3 regions of the Pseudomonas sp. FP597 genome follow, and region 3 is predicted to be linked to each of the others. Evidence: riboswitches for the same ligand, from Rfam matches in the RefSeq annotation. Region 3 holds a riboswitch; each other region holds the start of a gene.

The links. A riboswitch is a leader RNA that binds a small molecule or an ion and turns the genes downstream of it on or off. The one in region 3 is predicted to bind cobalamin.
Region 1: another riboswitch for cobalamin. It lies ahead of PSH66_RS20030 (ABC transporter substrate-binding protein); the one in region 3 lies ahead of cobW (cobalamin biosynthesis protein CobW).
Region 2: another riboswitch for cobalamin. It lies ahead of cobO (cob(I)yrinic acid a,c-diamide adenosyltransferase); the one in region 3 lies ahead of cobW (cobalamin biosynthesis protein CobW).

What each region holds. Positions count from the first base shown of each region.
Region 1 covers NZ_CP117432.1:4,402,412-4,406,595, forward strand. The annotation lists gene PSH66_RS20020 (M4 family metallopeptidase) at 1-931, opposite strand, end outside; gene PSH66_RS20025 (DNA/RNA non-specific endonuclease) at 1,064-1,990, shown strand; cobalamin riboswitch at 2,028-2,222, shown strand; gene PSH66_RS20030 (ABC transporter substrate-binding protein) at 2,336-3,346, shown strand; gene PSH66_RS20035 (iron ABC transporter permease) at 3,343-4,184, shown strand, end outside.
Region 2 covers NZ_CP117432.1:4,659,906-4,664,089, reverse strand. The annotation lists gene PSH66_RS21240 (C40 family peptidase) at 1-389, shown strand, start outside; gene PSH66_RS21235 (sorbosone dehydrogenase family protein) at 472-1,785, opposite strand; cobalamin riboswitch at 1,885-2,131, shown strand; gene cobO (cob(I)yrinic acid a,c-diamide adenosyltransferase) at 2,209-2,820, shown strand; gene PSH66_RS21225 (cobyrinate a,c-diamide synthase) at 2,817-4,145, shown strand; gene bluB (5,6-dimethylbenzimidazole synthase) at 4,142-4,184, shown strand, end outside.
Region 3 covers NZ_CP117432.1:2,984,569-2,988,752, forward strand. The annotation lists gene cobM (precorrin-4 C(11)-methyltransferase) at 1-380, opposite strand, end outside; gene PSH66_RS13915 (cobalamin biosynthesis protein) at 449-841, opposite strand; gene PSH66_RS13920 (CbtA family protein) at 838-1,542, opposite strand; gene PSH66_RS13925 (CbtB-domain containing protein) at 1,554-1,742, opposite strand; cobalamin riboswitch at 1,838-2,043, opposite strand; cobalamin riboswitch at 2,086-2,285, shown strand; gene cobW (cobalamin biosynthesis protein CobW) at 2,378-3,439, shown strand; gene cobN (cobaltochelatase subunit CobN) at 3,443-4,184, shown strand, end outside.

The DNA of each region.
Region 1 (4,184 bases), 1.4 Mb from region 3:
GCCGCGCATCACGCAAGGCGTCGTACCAGATGCGACCGGCGCGCTCCCAGGCGAACCCACCCAGCCGGGTGGCCACCTGATAGAACGCATGGTTGGGAATACCGGAATTGATATGCACGCCGCCATTGTCGTCGTAGGTCTGCACAAAATCATCCATGTGTCCGGGTTGAGGGTCCTTGCCCAGCAGCTTGTCATCGAACGCCGTACCGGGGGCCTGCATCGAACGCAGCGCGGTGCCTTTGATTTTCTGGGTAAACAGCCCTTTGCCGATCAACCAGTCGGCGTCTTCGGCCTTCTGCTGCAACGCGTGCTGCTTGATCAGTGAGCCGAACACATCCGACAGCGACTCGTTCAACGCGCCGGACTGGTTGAAATACATCAGCTTGGCCTCATCCTCGGTCACGCCATGGGCCAACTCATGACCAATCACGTCGAGGGCCACGGTGAAGCGGTTGAACAACTGCCCGTCGCCATCGCCAAACACCATCTGGGTCGAGTTCCAGAAGGCATTGTTGTAGTCCTTGCCAAAATGCACGGTGGCGTCCAGCGCCATGCCGGCATCGTCGATGGAGTTGCGGTCGAATACCTCGTCGAAAAAGTCGAAGGTCGCGCCCAGGCCGTCATAGGCTTCGTCGACCGCCGCATCACCACTGGCGGGCTGCCCCTCGCCGCGGATCAGTTTGCCGGGCAGGGTGTCGGTGCCGTCGGCGCTGTAGATTGAGCGGCGTTTGCCCGCTCCCATGGCCACGGCCATGTGGGCCGGGCCTCGGGCAGGCACGGCGAGCATGCGCAACGAGCGGAATGTGCTGTCCTTGGCCCGTGTGCGTAACGCAATTTCACGCTGGGCTTTATCACCGTGACGGGCGATCTGATCGAGCATGTACGGAGGAATCAGGCAAAAAATCGGATTGCGGTGGTGGCGAACACACATAAGCTGGCTCCATTCTGGCGTGTGGTGAACTCCGGATAACCGTTTCAGGATAGTCCGGCTGTCAGTGCCTGGCCTAAATTGTCATGAACCTATGTTGCAGTATGTTTATCTCAGGCCCGCAAGGAGCAGCCCATGCCCGCACGTAAAGTCAATGTCGACCTGTCCCACCGCCCCAGGCTCGCCGATCTGCGCCCGTTGATCGCGCCCTTTCCCACACTCCTGGAGGCCAGGGCCCCGACGCCGCGCACCACGCCGGCCAAGGACCTGCACAACCGCAGCGGTTACGCTGAAGACTTCCTCGGCAGTTTCGTGGTGCCATGGCCTACGGTCAACGAAACGTTGGCGGCTGACGTGCAACCACGGCTGGACTACACGCACTTTTCCATCACGATGTCACGCTCCCGACGACTGGCCCACTATGTGGGGGTCAACATCGACGGCGCACGGCATGTGGACATCGTGCGCAGCAACGACAGCTGGGCCTACGACGGCCGCCTGCCGCTCGACGCCCAAGTGGGCGAGGACCTCTACGCCGGCAACGGCCTGGACCGCGGCCATCTGGTACGGCGCCAGGACCCCAACTGGGGCGACGAGGCAACCACCGCCAACCTCGACACCTTCCATTTCACCAACTGCTCACCGCAGATGAGCGGCTTCAACCAGAAGACCTGGCTCGAACTCGAAGACTATCTCCTCGACAACACCCAGCGCTGGAAAGCCCGTGCCACGGTGTTCACCGGCCCGGTCTTCGCCGACGACGACCGCCTGTACCGTGGCGTCAAAATCCCCAAGGCATTCTGGAAAGTCGTCGCGTACCTGAGCGACGATGGCAAGCCTTCAGCCAGCGCCTACATGATCGACCAAAGCCGTGAACTGGGTCAGCTCGACCTGGTCTTCGGGCAGCTCAGAACCTACCAGCGCAGCGTGATCCAGATCGAAGGCTTGACCGGCATTCGCTTTGGCAACCTGGCCGATTACGACGGGTTCAGCAATGAAGAGCGCGCTACCGGGACGCGCATCGAAGCGCTGATCCGGGGGCCTGAAGATATTCGCGTGTGACCGGGCTCACTTCGACCTCCCGCTCCCGCGCCGAATCAACTACCATACCGCCGCCGGTTCCCCCACGGGACTAATAGGGAATTCGAAGCGCCGCCCGCGGCGCCAATCGAAACTGCCCCCGCAACTGTAGGTGCCGAGCCTGCTCCTCAACGCCACTGGACACCGTCCGGGAAGGCTGGAGCGAGGCGACGACGCATCAGTCAGGAGACCTGCCGGCCCAGCAACATCACTACCGGCGGGGTGTCCGGGAAGGACATCCTCGCCTGCCCGAGCGGCAGCGTTCGAGGGCGTATTTCCGAGCCGTACCTCCCCTGCTTCACGTACGGTTCACACGGAGATCGCCCCATGCTGCCACACGTTACCGCCCTGCTCACCGGGCTGGGCTTCTGTGCCCTGGCCCACGCGGCCCCCGCTCATTACCCGCTGACCGTCGAAAACTGCGGCAGCAGCGTCACCTTCCAGCAAGCCCCGACACGCAGCGTGACCATCGGCCAGGCCGCCACCGAAATGCTTTACGCCCTGGGCGTGGGCAACACCGTGGTCGGCACCTCGCTGTGGTTCAACAGCGTGCTGCCGCAGTTCAAGGCGCAAAACGACGGCATCGAACGCCTGGCTAACAACGAGCCAAGCTTTGAAGCGGTGATCGCCAAGCGCCCGCAACTGGTGGCCGCCGAGCTGGAATGGGTGGTCGGCCCGCAAGGCGTGGTCGGCACTCGCGAGCAATTCCATGAACTGAAGATTCCCACCTACGTGCTGCCCTCCGACTGCGAAGGCAAGGACAACCTGGTGGGCGCCGACGGCACGCGGCTGGAGCAGTTCCACATTGAGACAATCTACAAAAGCATCCACCAATTGGCGCAGATTTTCGACGTCCAGGATCGCGGCGAACAACTGAACGATGCACTCAAGGCGCGCCTGGCCAAGTCCGTCGCCACCGCGCAAGGCAAGGGCTTGAAACAGGCCAGCGCACTGGTGTGGTTCTCCAGCGCGGAGATGGCCAGCGACCCGTACGTGGCCGGCCACAAGGGCGTTCCCGAATTCATGCTCGACACCCTTGGTTTGCACAACGTGGTGCAATCGGATGAAGAGTGGCCCGCCGTCGGCTGGGAAACCCTCGCCAAGGCCAACCCGACCTTCCTGGTGATCGCCCGCATGGACCGCCGCCGCTACCCCGCCGACGACCATGAAAAGAAACTCGCCTTCCTGCGCAGCGACCCGGTCACGCGCAACATGGACGCGGTAAAAAACAACCGCATCATCATCCTCGACGCCCTGGCGCTGCAGGCCAGCCTGCGCACCTTTGATGGCCTTGAACAATTGGCCGGGGCCATCGACGGCTACGACCTGTCCAAATGATCCGTACCTTACTTGCCCTCGCGCTGCTGCTGGCCGCCGTCCTTGCCGGCGTGGCCATCGGCGAAACCGCCATCGAACCGCAGGTGGTGTTGCAGGTGCTGGCCAACAAACTGTGGAACGCCGGCTACGTGCTGGACCCCATCGACGAAGGCGTGGTGTGGAATTACCGCCTGACCCGCGCCCTGGTCGCCGCCGCCTGCGGTGCCGGGCTGGCCACCTGCGGGGTGATTTTGCAGTCATTGCTGCGCAACCCGTTGGCCGATCCGTACCTGCTGGGCATCAGCGCGGGCGCCTCGACCGGCGCGGTGCTGGTGGCGTTGATGGGCGTGGGCGGCGGCTTGATTTCGCTGTCGGCCGGCGCGTTTGTCGGGGCCATGGCGGCGTTTGCGCTGGTGATTCTGCTGACACGGGCCAGCGGTTCCCTGAGCGGCACCGGGCAGATCATCCTCGCGGGCATTGCCGGCTCGCAGCTGTTCAATGCGCTCACCGCGTTCCTGATCACCAAATCCGCCAGCTCGGAACAGGCGCGCGGCATCCTGTTCTGGCTGCTCGGCAACCTCAGCGGCGTGCGCTGGCCGTCGGTGTGGCTGGCGGTGCCGGTGGCGGTCGCGGGATTGGCCGTGTGCCTGTGGCACCGTCGCGCGCTGGATGCGTTCACCTTCGGCAGCGACTCGGCGGCGTCCCTCGGCATCCCGGTGCGCCGCGTGCAGTGTGTGCTGGTGGGCTGCGCCGCGCTGGTCACGGCGGTGATGGTGTCGATTGTCGGCTCCATCGGCTTTGTCGGCCTGGTGATCCCCCACGCCATGCGCCTGTTGCTCGGCACCGGGCACTCGCGCCT
Region 2 (4,184 bases), 1.7 Mb from region 3:
TACTCTTTCGCGCGCTGGGTCTGGTCGGCACGCCTTACCGCTGGGGCGGCAACACACCGGATTCCGGGTTTGATTGCAGCGGCCTGATTGGCTTCGTCTACCGTGATGCCGCCGGCATTTCCTTGCCGCGCACCACCCGTGAACTGATCGTGATGCGCGCCCAGGATGTGAGTGAGCAGAACCTGCAAACGGGTGACCTGCTGTTCTTCGCCACCGGCGGTGGTTCGCAGGTCAGCCATGCCGGCATCTACGTGGGCGAAGGCCGCTTCGTGCATGCGCCGCAAACCGGCGGCACGGTGAAGCTGGATACCCTGTCCAAGGCGTATTGGCAGAATGCCTACTTGAGCGCCAAGCGTGTATTGCCAGCAAACCTGGCACGAAATCCCTAAAAGCAGCGATAAGCTTCAAGTTGTAAGCTGCAAGAGGGTGCACCGCCACCTTGCAGCTCCTAGCTTGAAGCTTGCGGCTTCGCTACCTAGCGGCCCACACCCGCCATACTTTATTCCCCACATCATCGGCCACCAGCAAATCCCCTTGCTGATCAATCACCACGCCCACCGGGCGGCCCATGGCTTTCTCGTCTTTATCGAGGAACCCAGTCAGTACGTCCACCGGCTTGCCCTTAGGCTGGCCTGCCTCGAACGGCACGAAGATCACCTTGTAGCCACTGTGCGGCTTGCGATTCCACGAGCCATGCTGGCCGATGAACGCGCCGTTGCTGAACGGCGCCGGGAGTTTGCTGCCCTCGTCGAACGTCAGGCCCAAAGACGCGGTGTGAGGCCCGACCGCATAGTCCGGCGCGATTGCCTTGGCGACCAGGTCCAGGTTCTGCGGCGTGACGCGCACATCCACATGCTGGCCGTAATAGCTGAAGGGCCAGCCATAGAAACCGCCGTCCTTGACTGAGGTGATGTAGTCCGGCACCAGGTCGCTGCCGATCTCGTCGCGCTCATTCACTGCGGTCCACAGCTTGCCGCTCTGTGGTTCCCAGGCCATGCCGTTGGGATTGCGCAGGCCCGACGCGAAAATGCGGTGCTGGCCGCTGGCGCGATCCACTTCCCAAATAGCCGCGCGGCCTTGTTCCGCTTCAAGACCGTTTTCGCCGACGTTACTGTTGGAACCGACGCTCACATAGAGTTTGCTGCCGTCCTTGCTGGCGACCACGTTTTTGGTCCAATGGTGATTGATGCTACCGCCCGGCAGGTCGACCACCTTGGTCCCCAGTGCCTTGATCGCGGTTTCGCCCGCGTGGTACGGGAAGCGCAGCAGCTTGTCGGAGTCAGCCACATACAGGTCGTTGCCAACCAGCGTCATGCCGAACGGTGAATTGAGGTTTTCCAAGAACACCGTGCGCGTTTCGGCCACGCCGTCGTGGTCGGCATCGCGCAGCAACGTGATGCGGTTCGGGCTCGGCACACCCGCGCCGGCGCGGCCCATGACTTTTTCCATGACCCAGCCACGAATGCCCTTGGCATCATCGGGCTTGGGCGGCGCGTTGGTTTCAGCCACGAGCACATCGCCATTGGGCAACACATACAGCCAGCGCGGATGGTCCAGCCCTTCGGCAAATGCTGCTACCTGCGTTCCGGCTGCAGCGATGGGTTTGGCGCCCTCGGGCCAGCCAACGGCCGGGGCGATGTTGACGGTGGGGATCAATGTCTTGTTCGGCTCCGGTAATTGGGGTGACGGCCCTGTGCCGTCGGCGACCTGCAAGGTCGAAGTTTCTCCGCAGGCGACGAGGCTGCCTGCGAGCATCATCAGTAAGGCGAGTCTGGTTTTATGCATGATTTTCTCCGGTATACCTGTAAGGGTAGAGGAGTGCGGTGATGCGATGGTTCAAGTACACGGCCAGCTTTCATTGACGCTCCCCCATCAACCCACTAACCTTCGCCGCTTGTTCCAGGTGCTCTGTGACCCACGGGTCGACAGGGTGAAACAGGGAAGCCGGTGAGTGAGCGCGCTTGTACACAGCGCCGCCGCAATTCCGGCGCTGCCCCCGCAACGGTAAATGAGTCAAGACGCTGCCTTTTGCCACTGTATCGCTCGCGATATGGGAAGGCGCAGCGTCGGTCTGTTCGCTTCAGAACGCCGCTCATGAGCCCGGAGACCGGCCTGGATCAATCAACAGCATCACGGTGGGCGATGCTTGGCTGTTTGTGTTTCTTTTTCCTGCCCGCCGTTTTTGTCCAGCCCCAACGGAGAGCTGCCATGACCGATACCCCCGACCGCGACGAACGCCACCTGGCGCGCATGCTGCGCAAAAAAGCCGTGATCGACGAGCGCATCGCCAACTCTCCCAATGAATGCGGATTGCTGCTGGTGCTCACCGGCAACGGCAAGGGCAAGAGCAGCTCGGCGTTCGGCATGCTGGCCCGGGCCATGGGGCACGGCATGCAGTGCGGCGTGGTGCAGTTCATCAAGGGACGTAACAGTACCGGCGAAGAGCTGTTCTTCCGCCGTTTCCCCGAGCAGGTGCGCTTCCATGTCATGGGCGAGGGCTTTACGTGGGAAACCCAGGATCGCCAGCGCGACATCGCCGCCGCCGAGGCCGCCTGGGCCGTGTCGCGCCAATTGCTGCAAGACCCGTCCATTGGCCTGGTGGTACTGGACGAGCTGAATATCGCCCTCAAGCACGGCTACCTCGACCTCGACCAGGTCCTCAGTGACCTGCAGGCCCGCCCGCCGATGCAACACGTGGTGGTTACGGGGCGTGGCGCCAAGCCTGAATTGGTTGAAATGGGCGATACCGTCACCGAAATGGGCATGCTCAAGCACGCGTTCCAGGCCGGTATCAAGGCACAGAAGGGCGTCGAACTTTGAATCAGCCCCGTCAGTGCCCCGCCGTATTGATTGCCGCACCGGCATCCGGCCAGGGCAAGACCACCGTCACCGCCGCGCTCGCCCGTTTGCACCGCAACCTGGGGCGCAAGGTGCGCGTGTTCAAATGCGGCCCGGATTTCCTGGACCCGATGATCCACGAGCGCGCCAGCGGTGCGCCGGTGTATCAATTGGACATGTGGATGGTGGGCGAGCAGGAAAGTCGCCGCCTGCTGTGGGAAGCGGCGGGGGAGGCCGACCTGATCCTGATCGAAGGCGTGATGGGCCTGTTCGACGGCACGCCGTCCAGCGCCGACCTGGCGCGGCACTTCGGTGTGCCGGTGCTGGGTGTGATCGACGGCACCGCCATGGCCCAGACCTTTGGCGCGCTGGCGTTGGGCCTGGCGCGTTACCAGCCCGACTTGCCGTTCGCCGGCGTACTGGCCAACCGCGTCGGCACCTTGCGCCATGCGCAGTTGCTCGAAGGCAGCCTCACCGAAGGCCTGCGCTGGTACGGCGCGTTGTCCCGCGAGACCGGGATCGAACTGCCCAGCCGCCACCTGGGCCTGGTGCAGGCCAGTGAACTCAATGACCTCGATGTGCGCCTGGACGCCGCCGCCCAGGCCCTGGGCAGCAGTTGCGAAGTCGCGCTGCCACCGCCGGTGACCTTCGCCGCACCGCAGGTGATCGAGGCCGAGCCGTTGCTGGCCGGCGTGCGCATCGCGGTCGCTCGCGACGAAGCGTTCGCCTTCACCTACGGTGCCAGCCTCGATCTGTTACGGGCCATGGGCGCCGAGCTGAAGTTCTTTTCGCCTATCCACGATAGCCATTTGCCTGACACCGATAGCCTGTATTTGCCCGGTGGCTACCCGGAACTGCACCATCAAGCGCTGTCGGAAAATACCCCGATGCTCGCTGCGATCCGCGCCCATCACGCCGCCGGTAAGCCGCTGCTCGCAGAATGTGGTGGCATGCTCTATCTGCTGGATTCGCTCACCGATGTCGACGGCAGCCGCGCCGAACTGCTCGGCCTTTTACAGGGCGATGCGGTGATGCAAAAGAAACTTGCGGCCCTGGCTTTGCAAAGCGTCGAGTTGCCGGAAGGCGTGTTGCGTGGGCACACGTATCACCATTCCCTGACCAGCACCGAGTGCCAGCCGATTGCCCGTGGCCTGAGCCCGAACGGTGGGCGCGGTGCCGAAGCGGTCTTTCGGCAGGGGCGGATGACGGCCTCTTATGTGCACTTCTATTTTCCGTCGAATCCGACTGCGGTAGCCGCCTTGTTTGCACCCAATGTGGGAGGGGGCTTGCCCCCGATAGGGCCATGACCGACTACGCCTTTCCCCAGGCCGACCGCGACGCCGTCT
Region 3 (4,184 bases):
TCCGGCAGGGTCAGTTCGGTCTCCAGCAAGGCGGCGCAGGCGGCTACCGCCGTGACGCCGGGGATGATCTGGAACGGGATGCCCGCTTCGCGCAAATACCGGATCTGCTCGCCAATCGCTCCATACAGGCTGGGATCGCCGGAATGTACGCGGGCCACGTCCAGGCCTTTGGCGTGGGCAGCCTTGATCAGGTCGATGATCTGTTCCAGGTGCAATTCGGCGCTGTTGACCACTTGCTGCGCCTGATGGCCTACCAGCACCGCCGCAGGCACCAACGAGCCGGCATAAATGATCACCGGGCACTGGCGAATCAGGCGCTGGCCTTTGACGGTGATCAATTCCGGGTCGCCGGGGCCGGCGCCGATGAAGTAGACGGTCATACGCAAATCCTGTGACAAGCGGCGAGCATGAAGGTTGTTCATGATCGGGAAGGGCGATTATCGAGCGTTTAGTCGCCGCAGGCCAATGCAAAGGTGGCCTGGGCGTTTTTTTTGCGGGTGATCAACAGGCGGGCCGGGGCATTGGTGAGCTGTTCGGCAAGCGCCAGCGCGGCACTTTCGGCGATGCCGTAGCAGCCCGTATGGGCAAATGCGACCGCCGATTTGTGGCTGAGACGGTCTTCATAAACAGCCAACTGCGTGGCACTGAAACACTGCAAGGGCAGCTTGAGCAACCGCGCCAGGTCGAGCAAACCGGGCTCATCCTGTTTGCGATCGAGGCTGGCCAGTGCGGTGATGCGCTGGCGATCGATGCCGCCCTCGGCGAGGGCGGCATCAAACAGCGCCAGCAGGGTGTAAACCTCACAACCGCGCTGGCAGCCCAGGCCGACGACGCAGGTCATGCCGAGTAGTGATCATCGCGGTTGCGCCGGAACAGCCAGGCGCTGATCAGGCCCAGTGCCAGCCAGAACGCCATGTTGGTCAACTGCGAAGCGATCTTGAATTGAGCCTCCAGCGCTTCTGGCGCCAGCATCGAGTGCACTTGCGGTTGGGGCGCGCCGATCACGTGCGGCACTGCCAGGATGGCCGCGCCCAGCACTTTGAGCAGCCAATGGCGGCCGAACACGATCAGTGCAATTCCGACAGCGGTAGACGCGGCGGTGCCGATCCACCAGGTCTGGCGCAGCGCCAGCTCGGCGGCGGCAGTGCCCGGCAATTCCGGCGGCAGGCCGAGGGTGGGCGCCAGCACAAAGGTCGCATAACCGGCCAGGCCCCAGAGCAGGCCCTGGGCGGTGCGGGTGGGTGCGCGCAGGGTGTACAAGCCTGCCAGCATCAGCGCAAAACCGACGGCGACCACCAGATTGCCGCCGGTGGTGGACAGCACGCGCTGCCAGCCGTCTTCCGGCGACCAGGCTTCGGCGTCGTGGCTGTGGGCAGCGGCGCCGGCGCCGTGTTCGTGGGCTACTTCGGCGGTTGCCGGGGCGTGCTCAAAGGTTTCCGCCTGCAGAATCAGCGGGGCGACCCAGAAACTTTGCAGCAGGGTCAGCAGCAGGGCGGCCAAAAGGCCAGTGAATCCTGCGGTTTGCGCAATACGCTTGATCATCTCGGCAGGCCTCAGTGGCACGGGAACGCGGCGCTGTGGCGGGTATCGTGGGCGGCGTTGTGCACCGCCTCGATGTGCGAGAAGCCGGCGAAATACACCAGGCACGCGCCGAGGATCGACGCGCCGATGGCGGCGGTCAGACGTTGGCTGAGGGTAGTGGTACTGCTGGCGGTAGCTGAGGTGCTGCTGATGATCGACATGGCGCGTCCCTTTCAGGTGTCAGGGTGAAACGAGCGCATGAAAACCCCGCGAGCCGGGCACGCAGGGTTTTGAACAGCGCCCGCCCACCGCGGGTTTGTTATCTGATTTTTCGGGCCGGTCTCCGGGCTCGCGAGGGACTCTGGGTCTATAAAGCATCGCCTTCCCATGCCATACCGACACAGTGGATCTGACGCTTCGCTCGCTTACCGTTGCGGGGGCAGCACCGGACTGGCCATCTGTCGATGACGCACCGGTTTCCCGTTTCACCCTGTGAAGGGCACCCGAAACAAGGCCTGTAGGAAAGCATGCAGAGCGACGGTAGTCAAATTGACCGAGCACCTGTAGCCTTGCATCCTGCGAGGTTCTTCGGCCCAGGCCGAAGCTAAGAAGGGAACACGGTTCAATCCGTGGCTGCCCCCGCAACTGTGAAGGGTTTACCGACTGCCATGCCACTGCCCATCAGGCGGGAAGGCGCAGCCGGCGCCGGCCTGATGGCCCGCATGCCCCTAGCCAGGAGACCTGCCTCGCAACCGATTTTCCACTTCAACCGGGCGGGGTGATCCGGTGACGAAATCCGCTGCTGCGCGCCGTCGCAGGGCTTATCGTCCCGTATGCCCGCCCTCAAGGGCATCCGATGAAAACACTGGCCAAACTTCCCGTCACCATCGTTACCGGCTTCCTCGGGTCGGGCAAAACCACCTTGCTGCGCCATATGCTCGACAATGCCCAGGGCCGTCGCATCGCCGTGATCGTCAACGAGTTCGGCGAGCTGGGCATCGACGGTGAAATCCTCAAGCAGTGCTCTATCGGTTGCACCGAGGAAGAAGCCAACGGTCGTGTCTACGAACTGGCCAACGGCTGCCTGTGCTGCACCGTGCAGGAAGAATTCTTCCCGGTGATGCGTGAGCTGGTGGCCCGTCGCGGCGACCTCGACCATATCCTCATCGAAACCTCGGGCCTGGCGCTGCCAAAACCGTTGGTGCAAGCCTTCCAGTGGCCGGAAATCCGCAGCGCCTGCACGGTTGACGCGGTGATCACCGTGGTCGACAGCCCCGCCGTGGCCGCCGGTACCTTCGCCGCGTTCCCCGACCAGGTCGACGCCCAGCGCAAGCTCGACCCGAATCTGGATCACGAGTCGCCCTTGCACGAGCTGTTCGCCGACCAGTTGGCCAGCGCCGACCTGGTGATCCTCAATAAATCCGACCTGATCAGCCGCGAAGACCTGGCCCGCGTGCGCCTGGAAGTCGCCCAAGAGCTGCCGCCGGCGGTGAAAGTCATCGAAGCCAGCAGTGGCCGCGTTCCGCTGGACGTGCTGATCGGCCTGGGTGCCGGCTCCGAAGAGCACATCGACGGTCGCCACAGCCATCACGATCATCATCACGACGGTGAAGACGATCACGACCATGACGCTTTTGACTCGATCTCCATCGACCTGCCGCAGGCCGACGAAGCCTTGCTGCTCGACGCGCTGACCCAACTGGTGGTGCAGCACGGCATCCTGCGCGTCAAAGGCTTCGCCGCGATCCCGAACAAGCCGATGCGTCTGCTGGTCCAGGGCGTGGGCACGCGTTTCGACAAGCACTTCGACCGTGCCTGGGGCGCTGACGAGGCGCGCATCACGCGCCTGGTGCTGATCGGCCAGGACCTGGATGCCGCCGGCCTTGAAGCGCAGTTGCGCGCAGCGCTCAGCGTTTAACCCATGCACCTGCTCAGGACTCAGCCCGGTGGTTTCGTCGCGGACGACAATATCGCCGACCTTGGCCAGACCCCTGCCGAACTGGTGATCCTGTGCAGCGGCGATTCGAGCCTGGCGCTGCTGGCCGAAGCGGCGCAACAGCTACCCGACGATTACCCCAGCCTGCGCCTGGCCAACCCGATGCAGGTGCAGAACCACGCGTCGGTCGACCTGTACGTCGACGAAGTGCTACGCCATGCCAAGGTCATCCTGCTTTCGCTGCATGGCGGTATCGGTTATTGGCGCTATGGCATCGAGCGCCTGGTGGAGCTGGCCGAACGCGGCGTCACGCTGATCCTCGTGCCGGGCGATGATCGCCCGGACCCGGAACTCAGTGGCCTGAGCACGGTAAACGCCGAACAACGCGACCGCCTGTGGCACTTCCTGCGCCAGGGCGGCTTGGGCAATGCGCTGGATTTCTATCGCTGCCTGGCCAGCGGTTACCTGGGCCGTGATTACCCTTGGGCCGAGCCGCAAACCCTGGCGCGGACCGCGATCTATCACCCGCACACCGCCAATGCCCGTCTTGAAGACTGGCAGTTGGCGTGGAACCCGGACTGGCCCGTAGCGGCGGTGCTGTTCTACCGTTCGCATCTGCAGGCGGCCAATACCGGTTTTATCGACGAGTTCTGTCAACGCTTGCAGGCGGCGGGCCTCAACCCGCTGCCGATGGCGGTGGCCAGCCTGAAAGAGCCCGGCTGTCTGG